One region of the Paenalcaligenes sp. Me131 genome, then DNA from elsewhere that is predicted to be linked to it. Evidence: predicted binding sites of a transcription regulator. Region 1 holds the regulator's gene; the other holds the start of a gene.

Evidence for each region. The regulator FliA, encoded in region 1, starts transcription of late flagellar genes. The targets are predictions, from matches to a motif close to CTAAAGTTTNNNNNNNNNNNGCCGNTA.
Region 2: the regulator FliA is predicted to act here: its motif matches at 3,158-3,184, upstream of ACLPHM_RS05135 (FliC/FljB family flagellin).

Annotation. Positions count from the first base shown of each region.
Region 1 covers NZ_JBKQGY010000001.1:129,458-138,712, reverse strand. Annotated here, with positions in the region: gene ACLPHM_RS00715 (CoA pyrophosphatase) at 1-681, opposite strand, end outside; gene rplS (50S ribosomal protein L19) at 744-1,124, opposite strand; gene ACLPHM_RS00705 (biotin--protein ligase) at 1,411-1,689, shown strand; gene ACLPHM_RS00700 (lipoate--protein ligase family protein) at 1,686-2,465, shown strand; gene ACLPHM_RS00695 (peroxiredoxin) at 2,819-3,460, opposite strand; gene ACLPHM_RS00690 (electron transfer flavoprotein subunit alpha/FixB family protein) at 3,662-4,591, opposite strand; gene ACLPHM_RS00685 (electron transfer flavoprotein subunit beta/FixA family protein) at 4,595-5,344, opposite strand; gene mltB (lytic murein transglycosylase B) at 5,578-6,741, shown strand; gene ACLPHM_RS00675 (RNA polymerase sigma factor FliA) at 6,755-7,516, opposite strand; gene ACLPHM_RS00670 (flagellar protein FlaG) at 7,757-8,176, shown strand; gene fliD (flagellar filament capping protein FliD) at 8,276-9,255, shown strand, end outside.
Region 2 covers NZ_JBKQGY010000001.1:1,068,074-1,077,328, forward strand. Annotated here, with positions in the region: gene ACLPHM_RS05125 (NAD(P)/FAD-dependent oxidoreductase) at 1-1,007, opposite strand, end outside; gene ACLPHM_RS05130 (P-loop NTPase family protein) at 1,169-1,711, shown strand; gene ACLPHM_RS05135 (FliC/FljB family flagellin) at 1,893-3,032, opposite strand; gene ACLPHM_RS05140 (AmiS/UreI family transporter) at 3,960-4,493, opposite strand; gene ACLPHM_RS05145 (hydroxymethylglutaryl-CoA lyase) at 4,747-5,643, opposite strand; gene ACLPHM_RS05150 (tripartite tricarboxylate transporter permease) at 5,645-7,027, opposite strand; gene ACLPHM_RS05155 (hypothetical protein) at 7,040-7,492, opposite strand; gene ACLPHM_RS05160 (hydroxymethylglutaryl-CoA reductase, degradative) at 7,571-8,857, opposite strand; gene ACLPHM_RS05165 (aminotransferase-like domain-containing protein) at 8,960-9,255, shown strand, end outside.

The DNA.
Region 1 (9,255 bases):
GTTACGGACAATTACCGCCGTAGCACCCCAAATAAAATGCTGCTGCCAACGAATGGCAAAATACTGACGGTAATTCACACCGTTCACTTGCACTTGATGCAAGGTGTGTTGGCTAGGGTCCAAGAGTGCAGATAACGGCACCTCAAACACTTCAGACACTTCAGCCGGAGACGGCACCATCCTATAGCCTGGATGAATCATGCCCACCACCGGGCACATCGCAAAACTTGATGAGCTTAAAAAGATAGGCTGTTGCCCTAACGGCTCTAGGTAGTCAGGATCAATACCTACTTCTTCATGCGTCTCTCGTAACGCCGCCGCTTGCACGCTTTGGTCTTCGGGATCGATGCGACCACCCGGAAAGCTAATTTGCCCAGCATGGTGCAGCAATTGTGCCGAGCGACGCGTAAACAGCATAGACATGCCGGTTTCTCGCTGCTGCAACCCCAAATACACCGCCGCAGGAATGGCGGTAGGTGCTGCGGTGAAGTTCTCTACAAATTGGCCTTGAAAGTGCGGATCCACTTGGCCCAATGGCATGGCTTTGAAAGCCTCACGAATGAAATCCTCCTGCAAGGCTTCTTTAGCCAAGCTGGGCAAGGAGTCTACGGCAATAACGGGTTGGGTTTCAGGGTTAAACCACGTACTCCGTTTTACATCTGTAGGCATGATTTCAGACATTCAGGACTCTCTGGTTTCAAAAAAGGCACCCTAAGGTGCCCTTTCTGATGGTATTACAGCGCTTACGCTTGAGGAGCGTTTTTGCGTACCAATTTTTCTTTGATACGAGCAGCTTTACCGGAACGGCTACGCAAGTAGTACAGTTTCGCGCGACGCACAGCACCACGACGTTTAACTTCAATGCTTGCTACTTGTGGGGAGTACAACTGGAATGTACGTTCCACAGCTTCGCCGGAAGAGATTTTACGCACGATGAAAGAAGAGTTCAGACCACGGTTACGGCGAGCAATAACTACACCTTCGTAAGCCTGTACACGTTTACGTGTACCTTCAACAACGTTTACGTTTACGACAACGGTATCGCCAGGAGCGAACTCAGGCAATGCTTGGCCGTTTGTCAGGCGTTGGATTTCTTCCTGTTCCAGGATTTCGATAAGATTCACAATAAGCTCCAAAGCATCTTGACTGGGTATTGTTTGCCATTTTCAAGTCTATTTTTACGTTTATAGACCTAATTACCCATCAGAGGATGAACTCGGCATTTTAGCACCCATCTTAAAAAAAATCCTTATTTTCAAGGCCAAACGTAGCATATCCCCCTAAAACCCACAAAATTTAGCTAGCATACAACTTGGCGTAGAACACGGCTCTCAGGGAGCAGCTGTTGTACGTACGTCTGGCAATGCACTGTGCCAGCGCATACTGTCTCGTTTACTCAGGAACATACACATGAAGCATGGTGAATATAAAGTCCCCGGTGGAAAACTGGTGGTTATAGACTTTGAGGTTCACGATAATCAGCTGGCTAAGGTACAACTTAGCGGTGATTTCTTTCTGGAGCCTCCCGAAGCCCTGGATCGCATCAACCATGCCTTAACGGGCTTAGCCGCTACCAGTGATGCCGCTACTATCGAGGCAGCCGTTGAGCAGTCGTTACCCGCAGAGGCTCAGCTCTTTGGTTTTGATGCCGCTGCTGTGGCCGTCGTTGTAGGGAGAGCCCTAGCATGAGCACCCGCACCGAATGGAATCACTACCGCTGGCAGTTAATTCACGACCTGCCACAAGACCCTGCCCTGCACATGGCACTGGATGAAATCTTGACCGATGATGTAGGTACAGGAAAACGCCCCCCATTATTGCGTATTTGGGAATGGGCCTCATCCACAGTAATTATTGGCCGCTTTCAATCACTAAAAAACGAGGTGGACCCCGACGGGGCAGCACGCCACGATATTTCTGTGGTACGTCGTATTAGTGGTGGTGGCGCTATGTTTCTTGAGCCTGGCAATGGTATTACCTACTCTATTTGTGCACCTGACCCATTGGTACACGGCATGAGTTTTCAGGAATCCTACGCTCTGATGGATAGCTGGGTAGTAGAAACGTTGAAAACACTGGGTATAGATGCGTGGTATCAGCCATTAAATGACATCACCAGCAGCAAGGGCAAGATTGGTGGCGCGGCTCAGGCCAGACGCTCTAAAGCGGTACTACACCACACTATGCTGGCTTACGATATTAACGCCGACAAAATGCTGGATGTACTGCGCATTGGCAAAGAAAAACTATCGGACAAAGGCACGACTAGCGCCAAAAAACGCGTGGACCCCTTACGCAGCCAAACCGGACTGGAACGTGAAGCCATTATTAACTGCATGATAGAGCAGTTCAGAAAACTCGCCCCATTGGAAGAAGTATCACTGGATGCCGACACACTACACCGTGCCGAACAACTGGCTGATCAAAAATTCCGTACGCCTGAGTGGACAGCATTAGTACCCTAACGGCTTATAGACCGCTATACGCACCTAGCCACATCAAACCGGGAATAGAGACACCCCACAAAGCAACCAAGCAAACATCCAGTATTTTGGAATTGCGCTGGGAACGCTTAGCGGTCAAATAACAGTTTTTCTTTACAGGAAAAGAAGTCTCTAAGACTGTAGAACGCATATGGGATGACACGCTGTGACTCTGTTGTTCTCTATACGTAGTGAAAGACATAACGCACCTCAATTAACTGTTTAATTATACAGTACTGTATAGATTAACAGCAAAAAGCGCAAGTATAAAAAAACCCTCTGTGGCGTATAGCACCACAGAGGGTTGAACTGCGTAGCAAGCAAGCGTCTACGTATTACTTATTAGGCTGCGGGGTAATACGCAAGTAAGGACGTACTTCGGTATAGCCTTTAGGAAACTTCTGCTTAATCACTTCTGGGTCTTTCAGTGATGGCACGATGATCACATCTTGGCCATCTTCCCAGTTCACTGGCGTAGCCACACTGTGACTGTCTGTCAGTTGCAAGGAATCAATCACACGCAGAATTTCGTTGAAATTGCGGCCTGTGCTGGCTGGGTAAGTAATAGTCAAACGTACTTTTTTGGCCGGATCAATAATGAACACAGAACGCACAGTCACAGTGGTGCTGGCGTTAGGATGAATCATGTCGTACAGCTCGGAAACTTTACGGTCTTCGTCAGCCAGAATAGGGAAATTCACCGTCGTTTTCTGAGTATCGTTAATGTCAGCAATCCACTCTTTGTGTGAGTCATTGCCATCCACCGATACGGCGATCACTTTTACACCGCGCTTGGCAAACTCATCAGCCAGCTTAGCGGTGTAACCCAACTCGGTCGTGCAAACCGGTGTGAAGTCAGCAGGGTGAGAAAACAAAACGCCCCAGCTATCGCCAAGGAACTCATGGAAACGAATCTTGCCAGCGGAAGATTCCTGTTCAAAATCAGGGGCAATGTCACCCAAACGCAATGTAGCCATAAATCACTCCTTGGTCATCTTCATGCATCTATGAATAAGCCGCCTGACAGCGGCTTAGAATGAATATATTCTCCCAGCATTAAAAAGCACTTACAAATAACTAGTAGAAATAAACTTATAGTGGCATTGTTTGCTGCAAAAACAAAAAAGCCCCACATAACTCGTGGGGCTTTTTCTACTGCGTAAAGCGAAACAACACCATTACAGTGCAGATTCTAACTCAGGCAGTACGGTGAACAAATCTGCCACCAGACCGTAGTCTGCCACACCAAAAATCGGTGCTTCAGCATCTTTATTAACTGCCACGATGACTTTGGAGTCTTTCATGCCAGCCAAGTGCTGAATCGCGCCAGACACACCAAAGGCCACGTACAACTGCGGAGCAACGATCTTACCTGTTTGACCCACTTGCCAGTCGTTAGGAGCGTAACCCGCATCAACTGCTGCACGAGATGCACCAATCGCAGCACCCAGCTTGTCAGCCAAAGGCTCTAGCAGTTTAAAGTTGTCGGCACTACCCATACCACGACCACCCGTCACCACGATGGATGCGGCAGTCAGTTCAGGTCTGTCGCTCTTCGCTACTTCACGGCCCACAAATTGTGACTTACCGGAATTAGCCGCAGCACCAACGCTTTCAACAGAGGCAGAACCGCCTTCGGCTGCTTGAGGATCAAATGCGGTAGTACGCACTGTAATCACTTTTTTAGCATCCAAAGACTGCACTGTAGCAATCGCGTTACCTGCGTAGATTGGACGCTTGAACGTATCAGCGGACTCTACAGCGATGATATCGGACACCTGAGCCACATCCAGTTTAGCCGCTACGCGAGGCGCAACGTTTTTACCGGAAGACGTAGCTGGGAACAGAATGTGGCTGTAATCACCAGCCACTGCCAGCACTTGTGCGGCTACGTTTTCAGCCAAGCCATCTGTCAAGCTAGCATCGTCAGCCAACAGCACTTTGCTTACGCCAGCTACTTTAGCAGCGCTATCTGCAGCGGCTTTAGCATTGTGACCGGCTACCAAAACGTGGATATCACCACCAATCTTAGCTGCTGCTGCAACCGTATTCAGAGTCGCAACGTTCAAGCTTTCGTTGTTGTGTTCTGCAATTACAAGAATAGCCATGACTTAGATCACCTTTGCTTCGTTTTTCAGTTTTTCAACCAAGGCAGCTACATCTGCCACGATCACCCCTGCAGCACGTGCAGGTGGTTCGCTGACTTGCAGTGTCTTCAAGCGCGGGCTCACATCAACCCCAACGTCTTCAGGCTTGATGGTTTCCAAAGGCTTTTTCTTCGCTTTCATGATGTTTGGCAGCGTGACATAACGCGGCTCATTCAAGCGCAAATCGGTAGTGATAACAGCAGGCAGAGTCAGTTTCAGCGTTTCCAGACCGCCATCTACTTCACGCGTTACCTGTACGGAATCAGCTGCCAGCTCTACTTTGCTTGCAAAGGTAGCTTGTGGCCAATCCAACAAAGCAGCCAGCATCTGGCCTGTTTGGTTAGCGTCGTCGTCAATCGCTTGTTTGCCTAGAATCACCAACTGTGGCTGCTCTTTATCCACCACTGCTTTCAACAGTTTGGATACGGCCAAAGGCTGCAGTTCAGCATCGGTTTCAACCAAGATAGCGCGATCTGCACCAATGGCCATCGCTGTACGCAAGGTTTCTTGGCAAGCTGTCACACCGCATGACACTGCAATCACTTCACTGACCACGCCTTGTTCTCTCAGACGTACAGCCTCTTCAACAGCAATCTCGTCAAAGGGGTTCATCGACATTTTGACGTTAGCGATATCTACATCGCTTTGATCAGATTTCACGCGTACTTTTACATTGTAATCAACGACGCGCTTCACGGGTACCAAGACTTTCATCCGGTTATCTCCAAAACACTTTTAAACAAATTTCAATGGCACTCATAGTTTGAGTGATTGCAAATCACCATACCCAACCTATCACTATACCTAAATCTGCAGCGCTTATACTGCAAAATTATCACAATGACTGCAGTTTTACTCACAATGTCAGTACCGAACTTTTACGGTTTCGACATATACAGTCGTCACGCAAAACCAGTAACATAGTGGGTCTTGAAGGAACCGCCATCATGCCTATCGCCGTGACTATTCTACGAAGCTGCCTATTACTCGCCCTGTTAACGGGCTGTGCCTCACCGCACTCCACTCCTGCAACCGATACTGCTGCTACGCCCTCTAGCGTGAGCGCCCCCGCCTCCCCCGTTACCACGGTGAACTCGGATCATCGCGAGCTCGTTATTTATGAAGATTTAAATGCGGGGAGCTCCAGCGCTGCCAGACGCCAACCGCCAGTACGCGCCGACGGCACACTGCAGCCTTGGGCTTTAGAGTGGGCGCAAGCACTAGAGGCCCAGCGTCAAATCCCTGTTGCCTTGACCACTTCTCTCTTGCAACAGGCCAAATACAATGCCACCGCAGCCAAACTGATGGCGCCTAGCAAAGGTCGCATCAAAAAAAGCTGGGTCACCTACCGCAATCGCTTTGTAGAGCCTATTCGCATACGTGAAGGCGTCACATTCTGGCGCAACCATGCCGAAACCTTGGCCAAAGCCGAACAACAATACGGTGTGCCTGCTTCTATATTAGTTGCCATCATTGGTGTAGAAACGCTGTATGGTAAATACACGGGCGACTTCAATGTGCTGGAAGTGCTGAGCACCTTAGGCTTTAGCTACCCCGACGATAGCCGTCCAGAACGCGGCGAGCTTTTCCGCAATCAACTGGCAGACCTAATTTACCTACACCAAGCCGGTATATTGGATGCCAGCACTGTTGAGGGGTCGTTTGCCGGTGCAATGGGCTTGCCACAATTTATGCCGGGCAGTTTGCTGCGTTACGCCAAAGATGGTGATAACAACGGCAACATTAATTTGCACGATTCTATTGCTGATGTCAGCGCCTCTATTGCCAACTTTTTGTTAGAACACGGCTGGGTGGTAGGCCAACCTGCCTTTTTAGATGTAGCGCTACCCGCACAACCAGATAGCTTGGTAACAGGCGGACTAGAAGCCACGCTGAACTGGAACACGCTCTACCCTAACCAACCAGCCCCTGGCGCACTGGCATCTGTACCGTTGGGTATTGTGAATTTGGTGGATGAGCCTCGCGGAACCGTTGAGTACCGCGTTGCCACCCCTAGCTTCTTTTCCATTACCCACTACAACCGCAGCTACTTTTATGCAGCGTCTGTAGTAGAGTTGGCTAACGCCTTAGAAGCGGCCATGAAGAAATAGTAATGCGACCGCATTACAGCAATGCGGAGTACTCCACACTACCGGGGGAGTACTCCCATTGCTCTCGCGATAGCGCCGCACGAATGCGGGCAATAGCCTGACTGCGCAATTGCGACACCCTACCCTCAGTGACTTCCATCACCATCGCTATTTCTTTTTGATTCAGGTCTTGCTCGAACTGCAACGACAACAGTAGTTTTTCGCGTTCTGGTAACTGATCAATAGCCGATATCAACGCACCACGTAACGCTTGCGACTCTAGCTGTGACAGCGGGTTTTCCAAAGGTGAAGACGGCTTTGCGCCCCCCGAAAGAAACTCTAAGGCGTCGCCCGTTCCTTCTTCGCGTCGTGCTAAGTCCTCGTAGTGCAACACTTGCACGCCGCTGGCTTCTTCTAGCAGTTGGTAATACTGATCGATAGTGAGATCTAACTGCTCTGCGATTTCAGACTCTAGTGGCTCGCGCATTAACTGCTGGCGCAGTACAGTGACGGCATTATCAATTTGGCGTGCTTTGGTACGCACACTACGAGGCAACCAGTCTTGGCTGCGTAACTCATCGACCATAGCGCCGCGTATACGGGTCACAGCATAAGTCTCAAACTGAGCCTCTACCATCACTTGATAACGCCTAACGGCATCCAGCAAGCCGATCATACCGGCCTGGATAAGATCATCCAGCTCTACGCTGGACGGCAGACGCGACACGAGCAGAAGCGCCTGTCGTCTTACGAGCGGCGCATACTTCTCGATCAAAGCGTTTTCTGATGCGGTCATGTGTGATAGATCCGGGAATGCTTACACATAATTTAGCTATTCTCAGGCCTACACCACATTTGAGGTCTATGAATCAAGCGCAGATTTTCACGCCTATTCGCATCATTAGCTCTGCCATTGCCCTTTAAGGGCCGCTAAAGATTCTTCGCTGTGATCCGTTAAGCCCTATAGATTCCTTATACCTTTACTGGCAGCCCTCATGCTTGCCCTGTGCTAACCGTCCCGGATCGGAGACATCGCATGATCAACCCTACAGGACACACCTTATCGCTTTCCTCAACGGCGTTAACTTCCGCTCAGCAAAGTCTGGAGTCGGATGCCGTGACAGAGGTTGATGCAGCGGTCACCGTGACTGAATCAGCAGCCACCGAGAAATCCACGGCTGATAAACACCCTACTCCTTTTGGCAAACCTACTGCTTATGAGTCTGAGTGGGAGAAAAGCACACTCGATAAAGCGTTAGAAACGCTGAATCAAGATATGCAGGCATGGTCTACGGGCTTGCGCTTTGACATAGACCCTGACACGCAGCGCATCGTGCTCTCTATCGTGGACAACGACAGTGGTGAAGTGATTCGCACAGTCCCCTCTGAAGCAGTCATGGCAGTCGCCAAAATGATTGCTCAATTCCAAGGCAAAGGCATCAGCACTACGGCATAAATGGTAGCGAAACCATTGATCTAAGGAACTTTAGGCACGCTAACAGTCGCTTTGTAAACAGACTGACTCAGGCACAATACAGAACAAGGAGCTCGATTCATGGCAATTTCATCCGTTGGTGTAGGCTCAGGCCTACCGGTAGACAAAATTCTGGCTGACCTGCGCAAGGTAGAAAACCAGTCACTAGCGCTTATTCAGAACCGTAAAACGGCGGCTGAAGCACGCCTATCTGGCTACAGCGTATTAAAAGGCTCCTTAGATAGTTTGCAAGGCGCAGGTAAAAAGCTGGCTGATCCTGATGTTTTCAGCGCATTCAAATTTACCGCCTCTAATGATGCTGTCACAGCAAAAGCAAACAGTAACGCCATTCCAGGCTCCTACGAAATAGAGATCAAAAACCTCGCTACTTCCCAACGCCTTACCAAAACGGATGATCGCGAGAGAGTACTTAGTGATCAAGAAGGCGGCAAGATTAGTGTCACCATGGAAAATGGCGACACACACGAAGTAGACTTAGCCGGTTTTGACAACACCATGGAAGGCATGGTGAAGGCCATCAACAGCGACCCCAAACTGGGCATTAGCGCTACGATGATTAATGCGGGTGACGGCCAAACCCATCTGGTCATTAGTTCTACCAAAACCGGTGTAGGTAACGCCGTTAGCAAAATTGAAGTCAAAGACAACGAACAACTAAACGACTTTCTAGGTTTTGACGCGGATAACAACACTAACTCTTACATCGAGCGAAAAGCCCAAAACGCTGAGCTCACGATTGATGGCATCGAGATCACCAGCCAGAGCAATACGGTTGAAAATGCGGTAGAGGGTGTGACCCTTACGCTAAACCAAACCACTGCTGGTAGCGAAAATGGCAAACTTACCCGTCTTGCCTTATCGCGTGATGACGCTGCCACCAACAAAACCATCCAAGAGTTTGTGACTGCCTACAACAATGTCATCAGTACCATTGCGTCACAAACCAAATACGACCTGGATGCCCAGCAAGGTAGCGCCTTAACCGGTGAAGCACTGCCTCGACGTATTCAATCTGATATACGTAATGCCATTAGCCACAA
Region 2 (9,255 bases), 940 kb from region 1:
GCTAGATACGGTGACAAAATAATGCCAGGGTGTGCCACCAAGGTGTACAAATTGGTAAGGTTTGATAGTTTCTTTCTATAAGGCATACCGCCCTTTACTAGAGGGCGTCTCGCCCCGGCCATACCGCGCAGCTCCAGACTAGGGGCAGGAGTTAGTAGCTGCTGCAATCGTGTTTTAACCGTTTGCACCAATGCCTCTAAACCTGCCTCCCCTTCTTCTGGGTAATCTGTTGCAATGACAATACCGCCCTGCAAATCAGGTCTAAGTTCTAGATCGTTGGCACAGACTAAGTGGCGTACAACTGCATCATCCGTTTGCCACCGCATTAAGAACGCAGGCGCCTCATACACTGGTGCATCTACACCCACATCACTTAGCAATGTCTTGACCGCAACCCCATTGGCGAGCACCACAGCCTGAGCCGATATGTCGCCCTGAGTGGTAGTAACACCCAGAACAGTATCCCCTTGTACCAGCAAACGCTCTACAACCGTGTTGTAGCGCACCTCCGCCCCCAAACCCTTAGCTGCATCCAAAAGCTGCTGAGTCAGCATAATAGGCTCTATCGCAAAGTCATCAGGTGCCCACGCGGCATACCGAGGCGGCGTCGTGAGACTAGGCTCTAACTGACGAATAGCCGCCTGATCCATGAGTGACATGCTGACCCCCACCGCTTGCTGCTCCGCCACAAGTTGGTGAGTTTCTTCATCGTTCTCACCCCAGACCAGCGCTCCATATGCTGCATAGGGCAATGTGCCTAGCTCTTTTTCCAATGCTGAAAACTCACGCAAGGCTGTCTGTTTGAGCGCAAAAGCCTGAGGAGCCTCACTAGGCAACACGCTGGCAGTTCCTACCCAGCCATAAGACCACTGCGTGGCACCTTTGGCAGGCTCGGCATGCTGCTCTAGCACCAGTACCTTCGCACCCGCTTTGGCCAGATTCCACGCTATACAAGCCCCCATAATCCCGCCACCTACCACCACAACTTTTGGAGCTGGATGTATCATGCTATGTATTCCTTTGCAGTCATCATTAACGATCTGGCTGGCATTCTAAAAAGCCTGCCGAATCCGGTCAACGCTCTTTAGATAACGCTCACGCTTATCTACTGCCGGCCCTCGTAGTTTGTTCATACGCTCACAACCATTCGCTGCTTTTTACTGCTTTCATGACTCTTGCTCAGCTTGGCCCTCGTATCTGCATCATAGGCCCTTCAAACAGCGGAAAGTCTACGTTAGCTGCCGCCATCAGCCAGCAACAGCATATCCCGCTGACACACCTGGATCAGTTGTATCATCAACCTCATAGCAACTGGGTACCTAGACCCACCCACGAGTTTCTAGCCTTGCACGATGCAGCCATAGAAGCAGACCGCTGGATCATGGAAGGTAATTACTCAGTCAGCATGCCACAACGCTTAGATCGCGCCACGGGGATCATTGTGATGGAGATTTCTACGGCGCTAAGTCTAACTAGATACCTACGCCGCTGCTTGTTTGAACCCGGACATATAGGCTCGTTAGAGGGCTCTCAAGACAGTATCAAGTGGAGCATGATTAAGCATCTACTGATTGCCACGCCTAAAAATAGAAAGCGTTACCAGCAACTTTATCTGGATTGGAATGGGCCTAAAGTGTTGCTTAATGGTGCACGCGATTTGCAGCGCATTTATAAAGAATGGAGGCTGATCCGCCCTGCTCGTTCGGCGTAACTTTTTACGCCTCCTCAAACTCATCACTCATCATCTGCTTGCTACTACGCTAAGCGAAACACCACACCGTCTTTGCCTGCGGGCGAATCCCGAATACAAAAAAGCCTCCAAGAAACCTTGGAGGCTTTTTACTGCTGGGCAACCGAAGTTGCCCATCTGATCTGCATTGCTATCGTTAAGATTAACGCAGCAAGGACAGAACAGTTTGTGGAACTTGGTTAGCTTGAGCCAACACAGAAGTACCAGCTTGTTGCAGAATCTGTGCACGTGTCATGTTGGACACTTCAACAGCATAGTCAGCATCTTCGATACGTGAACGTGCTGCGGACAAGTTGTTCACAGTGTTGTTCAGGTTAGCGATAGTGGACTGGAAGCGGTTTTGTACAGCACCCAGCTCTGAACGCAGTGAGTCTACTTGCTGCAATGCATTATCCAACGCAGCCAAAGGATCTGTTGTTTTAGTTACAACATCAGCCTCATCGGTAACAATATTCGTAGCTTTAGCACCAATAGAAACGACTGCTGTTGGTTTTTCAGCCGGCACATAACCCGTATCACCAACATTACCAACTGCAGGTTTACCATCAGTCACTTTAGCAGTCGCATGGTGCCACTCATTATCAACTTTGATGTATAAATTCCCTTTAGCATCGGCCTTGATATCTGATGCGTCCAGATCATCTACATCCTTTCCACCTTTCTGGATCTTGATATCAGCATCATCTACATCTACAGCAGGAGACTGTTTATCTTTGAGACCGTGAGCTTGGTCGATCTCTGTGTCCAGTACAGTGCTACGTACACTAAAAGTGCCCAGCTTTAAAGTCGAGCTATCAATCTGCTTTAAATTGATATCAATTTTCTCACCATCATGAGCACCAACTTGTACAGTCAAGGTGTCATCTTTTGCCAGAACTTTCACACCGTTAAACTGAGTTTGCTCAGATACACGGTTGATTTCGTTCAAACGCTCACCAATTTCAGCTTGGATAGAAGCCAAGTCTGTATCAGAGTTCGAACCTGTAGTTGCTTGAACTGTCAGTGTACGGATACGCTGCAAGTTTTCGTTGATTTCGTTCAACGCGCCTTCTGTTGTCTGCGCAACGGAAATACCGTCGTTAGCGTTACGAGCAGCTTGTGTCAGACCATTGATGTTGGCTGTGAAACGGTTAGCGATGGCTTGACCAGCAGCGTCGTCTTTTGCGCTGTTGATACGCAGACCGGAGGACAAACGCTCAATAGCGGTGCCCAGGGAGTTTTGGGATTTGGTCAGGTTGTTCTGAGAAACCAGCGCCAAGTAGTTAGTATTAATAACAGACATGAATGACTCCTGTTTGAGGAAAATTGCAGCACTTAACTGCTAGTTAATCAGGAAAGCCCTGTTTAGGTAGCGCCTTAACCATCACGGTAGTGGTGGGTGCTGCGCTATTTCCTGTATTAACTTGTTTACGACATACATCACTAAAGCTTTAGGGGGCATCACAAAATTTTTCTGCTCCCATCACGTGATCAACCTGTTAAAACCCAGCCTGAGCACGTTGCTGTTGTGATAACGGCAGCCGTTTTTTTTTCTTAAGTGCTGCTGACAAATTCCTAGCCACTTTAGGATTTTTCCTACGTCTAGGCCCTCTGTTCTGGGAAGACCGATGCTATTGCCATATTCATCGCACACGCTGGGGACTGCAGGAATACTTTTTGTGATTTGACCACCAAATCAAAAAAGTTTCCTCTCCGTCCCCCGATGATGCTGATACTGATAGGTTTACTGCCCTTTCTTGAGAATGACCCTCTCTGTATGTGTCGCTACATATAGGCTTACTAACGTCGAGATCTGGGCATTCTTGCGTGAGGCCCTATGCAGCACTACGCAATGGGGCTTTCCATCAGCGCTAACTAAGGGAGTCAACAGTTGCAACGCACTCCCCTTCCTCATGTTTCTACTACAGAAATACACTTAACCCCCAGTAGCGACCTATCTAAAGCTCGTGGCAAGCTATGAAGGGAAGGCGGAGGGAAGTATTTTTTTATTTGGTGTACAAATTAAAAAATACTTTCGCAGCCTAAGGCTACGGCAGACAGTCGTTGATAAGCGGGCTTTCACTCTCAATATAGACGACTTCATCATGCTATGGAGAGCCTATGACAGCAGATCTCCCACCCCGATGATCTGCTACATGAACAACGTAAAAACAAACGGGGAAGTCGATTCTCTCAACTTCCCCTCGTAGCCAACCTGAACACCCTACCCTTAAATAATGCCCCAAAAGTTCAACAACGCCGGCATCAACGCCGTCGTAATCCCTTGCGCTGCCGTCACCACACCCGTCAGCCTACCTATAGGCAACTGGCACACTAACAGCAAAAAGAACATAAACCACAGCACTGACCATGCCAACCAGCTAAACACCATCCAATACTCAAAACCCGTCACCGCCGACAAGAAAGTCAAAATGGCCACGGGTATACCAATAAACGGCACCAACAAACAGAACCAACCAAAGGCCTTACCATCTGCCCCCGTAAACGCATTGATGGCCAACCAAATATAGGTCAGCACAAACAACCCGGAATACGCAGCCGGTGCCAGACTATCCCCCGTGGTGGTCGAACGCACCACCATGACTGTCAGCAACACCACACCCATAACGCCAGTAAATAAATTCACCACGGCGGCATCTTTAATGCCTATATGTTTGTTCGTATCCGTGGCGTAACTGTTATAGATTCGTACACCGTTCACGAACAACGTAATGCCTACAAATACTAAATAGAATTGCAGCATGGCAGCATCCTTAAGGTCTTTATTGCTGGTTAATGTAAATACGTCTGCCTCAACACCAAGGTTTGGGTAAAGCATGTGCCCTGCGGTGAAACCGCGACTTCCTCATTTCGGCATGATGCTACGAGCAAAATCACTCTTTCGGTATAAGGGATTCCCTTGGCTGCCTATCAGCATTCACAGATTGACTTTTACCAACAAAAAAAGCCCACAACATGGTTGTGGGCCCTTCTGGTACTGCAAACAGAATATAGACTTATACGGAGCAGGTTGCCTGTACAAATCGGGACTGGTTTTGACGATTCAACACTTGGCTAATGTACTGCCCTGCTCTGAGCATAGCTTCTTTGTTAACGCCGGTTTGTAAACCCAAACCGTCTAACAAATACACTACGTCTTCAGTCGCTACGTTACCGGATGCGCCTTTGGCATACGGACAGCCGCCCAAACCTGCTACCGACGCATCAAAGCTGCGCAAACCTAGGTCTAGCGACGCATAGATGTTCGCAATCGCCATACCGTACGTGTCGTGGTAGTGACCCGCTAAGGCCGCAACAGGAATCATATCAATACAGTGCTTCAACACGGTACGAATACGTTCTGGCGTACCCGTACCGATGGTGTCACCTAAGGACACTTCGTAGCAGCCCATGTCGTACAGCTTTTTAGCCACGTAAGCGACTTTGGCTGGATCGGTTGGACCATCGTAAGGGCAGTCCACAATGGTAGACACATAGCCACGCACTTTGATGCCCAGCTCTTTGGCTTGTGCAGCGATATCTGCAAAGCGCGCCAAGCTGTCTTCAATGGTGCTGTTGATGTTCTTTTGTACAAAGCTTTCGGAAGCCGCGGTAAAGATAGATACCTCTTTACACTGTACGGCTACCGCTGCTTCAAAGCCTTTTTGATTGGGTGTGAGCAAGCTGAAGTCTATACCTTCAGGTTTTACCAACCTTTGGTATAGCTCATCGCTTTGCGCCATTTGCGGCACCCATTTAGGCGACACACACGCGCCCACTTCTATAGCTGGAAAACCGCACTCTACTAGATGCTCTAGAAAAGTCAGTCGTTGTTCCAAGGTGATGACGGCTTTCTCGTTTTGCAAGCCGTCTCTCGCGCCCACTTCAGTGAGTCTAACGTATGTATCGCTCATCTCATCCTACCAATGCCAATAAAGCCGGAACGGTCAAAATCGCCATGTAGTACCCCATGAACTGGCAGCCCGTATTAAAGCCAAAATGGCGTGATAGCATGCCGCCCACAAGACCCATGGTCAGAATAACCAACAGTCCTAGAATACCACCTTCCCACAGGCTGATGACCACAATCAGGCCAACAAAGGTGGCAATAATGGCTTCATGACTAATGCGTCTGGACACGAACAACGCTGCACGACGGGCATAGTTCATGGCAAAGGGATAAGCCACAATCGCCGCAATCAACACGGACAACATGCCGTAGCCTAGGAATTCCCATTGGCTTAACAAGTTGTGCAAGTTAAACGGCTCTACACCATCACCGCCAACGGTGTATACCGGTGGTGCGTTAAACAAGGGCGCTGCAGGGCCAGCCGCTACTGGGCTCAGAGGCAAACCGAAGGCCACTAGAGGAATCAGTGCTTCAGCAATGTAGGTAGACTCTGTCACACCGTTTTTAACGGCCAAACTAGTAGTCAAACGTTGGTAGATTTGTTTGAAGCGCGATGCCACAAACTCACCCAATGCTACGGTCATGGCCACAGGGCTGAACACAAAGGTCGCGCTGGAAATTACCGAGGTAATACCTGTCCATTTGAGTTGCTGTTTATCCAGCACTTTGAATGGGCTTGGGAAGTAACCATTCCAGCTTTTCAGCTCTGGAGCAATAGACAACTGATTTACGCGATCACGACGCATGTGTTTTTTACCTTGAGGTGAAAACACAGTGAACAAATCCGCAATCAGTGGGCCAATCGCAATACCCAAGAAGTAGCTTACCGACAGTTTAACGTCGAATTTTGCAGTGAAACTTTGTAGTGCAATGATCAAGCACACAAAAGGAATCAACAGCATGGTGGAGGCAATTTTACCTGGCGAGAACCATGTAATCAGAATGGCTGCAAAGGCAAAAATCCACGGTGCAAACTTCGTGATGGTGCCACCAAAAGGTGCCAACAAGGAAGCAAACAACATCGCGCTAGGTACAGCGATGAAGGCCGAAATAATCGCCCCGGAAATCATCTTACGCAACGCAATGTGTGGAGCACCCAACTGACGCATAGCATTGGCATCCGATACCAACGGTGTTGCCAAGGTATCGCCTGGAATCCCCAGCAATGCGGTAGGAATCGCATGCGTCATGTGCTTGGCAATGGCTGCCGACATCCAGAAGGTAAACACACCCACAGGAGGCGCACCCAGCAAAATCACCAACAAGGTGAGTGGCGCTAAGGTGGTGGTTTCATCCGTACCAGAAATTAAACCGATGGCTGAAAACAGCACCGCCCCTGCCAAACCAAAGGCAAAGGCATAGAGAAACTGCTCAATAAAAACTTCCATGTAAGCCTCCTATTATTGTTCTTTTTGTTTTTGCAGAAACGCGTCGTAGAGATTGAGCTCTTTTAGCTCACGTTTGACGGACTCAGGTACCTGCGTCACATCACCTAACTCTCTACCCTCTTCTTTCCACTGCGCGACCAAGTGGTCAAACCACTCCATGCTCTGCTCGTCAGGCTGCAGAATTTCGCGTTTAGGGCTGAACATTTTGGCGCACACAAAGCCCGCCAACAAACATCCAAACAAACCAAACAACATGCTGTACGCATGGGCTAAAGCAGGTTCAGATACGCGTGGCAACAAAAACCAACGCCCTAAATAAAAGGTGGCCGTACTCAGCACAATGCCAATCAGAATAGCTTTCACTAACTGAGCATAGCTAACGGTATCACCCCATACTTCGACCAGATCCCCTGGTACTTGTGTTGCCGTGGATGCAGACGTGGCATCTGCACTGTTATTGTTCATGGTCTTCTCCACGATGACTCTCCTTAAAATGGCAGGCCGACCTTGTGAGCCGACCCACCAACAAGCACCTATAGGCTATTAACGCGCGCGCAACTGCTCCAACAACTCACGAGCACGGTCATTACGTACGTCTTTTTCTGCCACCATTTGCTGTACGACTTCGTCTACTTCGTGCGGTTCTGCACCGGCAACCACGGCAATATTACGGGCATGTAGTGCCATGTGACCACGTTGGATACCTTCTGTTGCCAAAGCACGCATCGCAGCCATGTTTTGAGCCAAACCAACCGCTGCCACAATTTCACCCAATTCATTGGCAGACTTCACGCCCAACAATTTCAAGGACAACTGTGCCAGTGGGTGAGTTTTCGTTGCACCACCCACCAGACCTACCGCCATTGGCAATTCGATGCGACCGATCAAGTTGCCGTTTTCGTCTTTACGCCATTGGCTCAAGGATGTGTAGCGACCATCTTTTACCGCATACGCGTGAGCACCGGCTTCTACAGCACGCCAGTCATTACCGGTAGCTACGATCACAGGATCAATACCGTTCATGATGCCTTTGTTGTGAGTCGCTGCACGGTATGGGTCAATCGCTGCAAACTCATAGGCTTCCAACATGCGATCAATGACTTCTTCGCCTGAGAAAGCTTCTTGTTTCAGCTGATCTGGGCGCACGGTCATTTCTGCAGTCGCCAAACGCAAGTCAGCCAAGTTAGACAAGATACGCAGACGTACTTGGCCGCCTGTCAGTTTCTCTACCAGCGGTGTTACGGTTTCAGCCATGGTGTTCACGGTGTTTGCACCCATGGCATCACACACGTTCACGATCAAGTGCATCACCACCATTGGGCCTACAGCACTGTTCTCGAACACGTGTACTTCAATGTCTTTACAACCACCGCCCAAGCTAATCAGGAACTTGTCTTTAGTGTTAGCCAGTTCGATGATCTGTTCACGATTCGCCAACAAGGCTTCACGCGCTTTTTGTACGGACTCTACGCCTACGATCTGTACTTGTGCGCGCATCATGGGTTCTGTGCTGCTAGTACGGAAACCACCGTTATCGCGAGCCAGTTTTGCCATGTACGACGCCGCAGCCACGATAGAAGGCTCTTCCACCACCATAGGGATCAAGCAATCACGGCCGTTCACGGTGAAGTTAGCGGCAATACCCATAGGCAGTTCAAACTTGCCCACGACGTTTTCAATCATGCTGCTAGCCAGTTGCATAGGCAGTGCGCCATTTTCAGCTAACAAGGCTTTTTCTGCTGCAGACAGGTCTGCAATTTTGCAGATTTCGTCCAGACGTTCCGCAACGGACAGGGAACGGAAATTAGGTAGTTTGGAATTCATAAGCAGCTCCGATCTTCTTGTTACTATTAACAGCCAGTAATGTAAGATGCAGAATATTGGCAAACAAGGTACAGTTTTCGCAGACAGATTCGAGATCAGGGCTAGCTCATGGCGACGCAACACAAGCAGTTATACGAGAAAATTCACCAGACCTTGGCCTACCAAATCAAGTCCGGACTCTATAAGGACAACGAGAAACTTCCCTCTATTCGAATACTGGCTGAACAGTACTCTGTCTCTAAGAACACCATCATCACCGTATTGGAAAAACTGGTGGATGATGGGCTGATTCACTCGCGTTCTCGATCTGGTTTTTTCATCACCGAACAGCTCTCAGAAAGCACGGCGCATTTCGCTACCATCGATATTGATGACATAGACGAGCTATGGCTCATGCGCCGTCA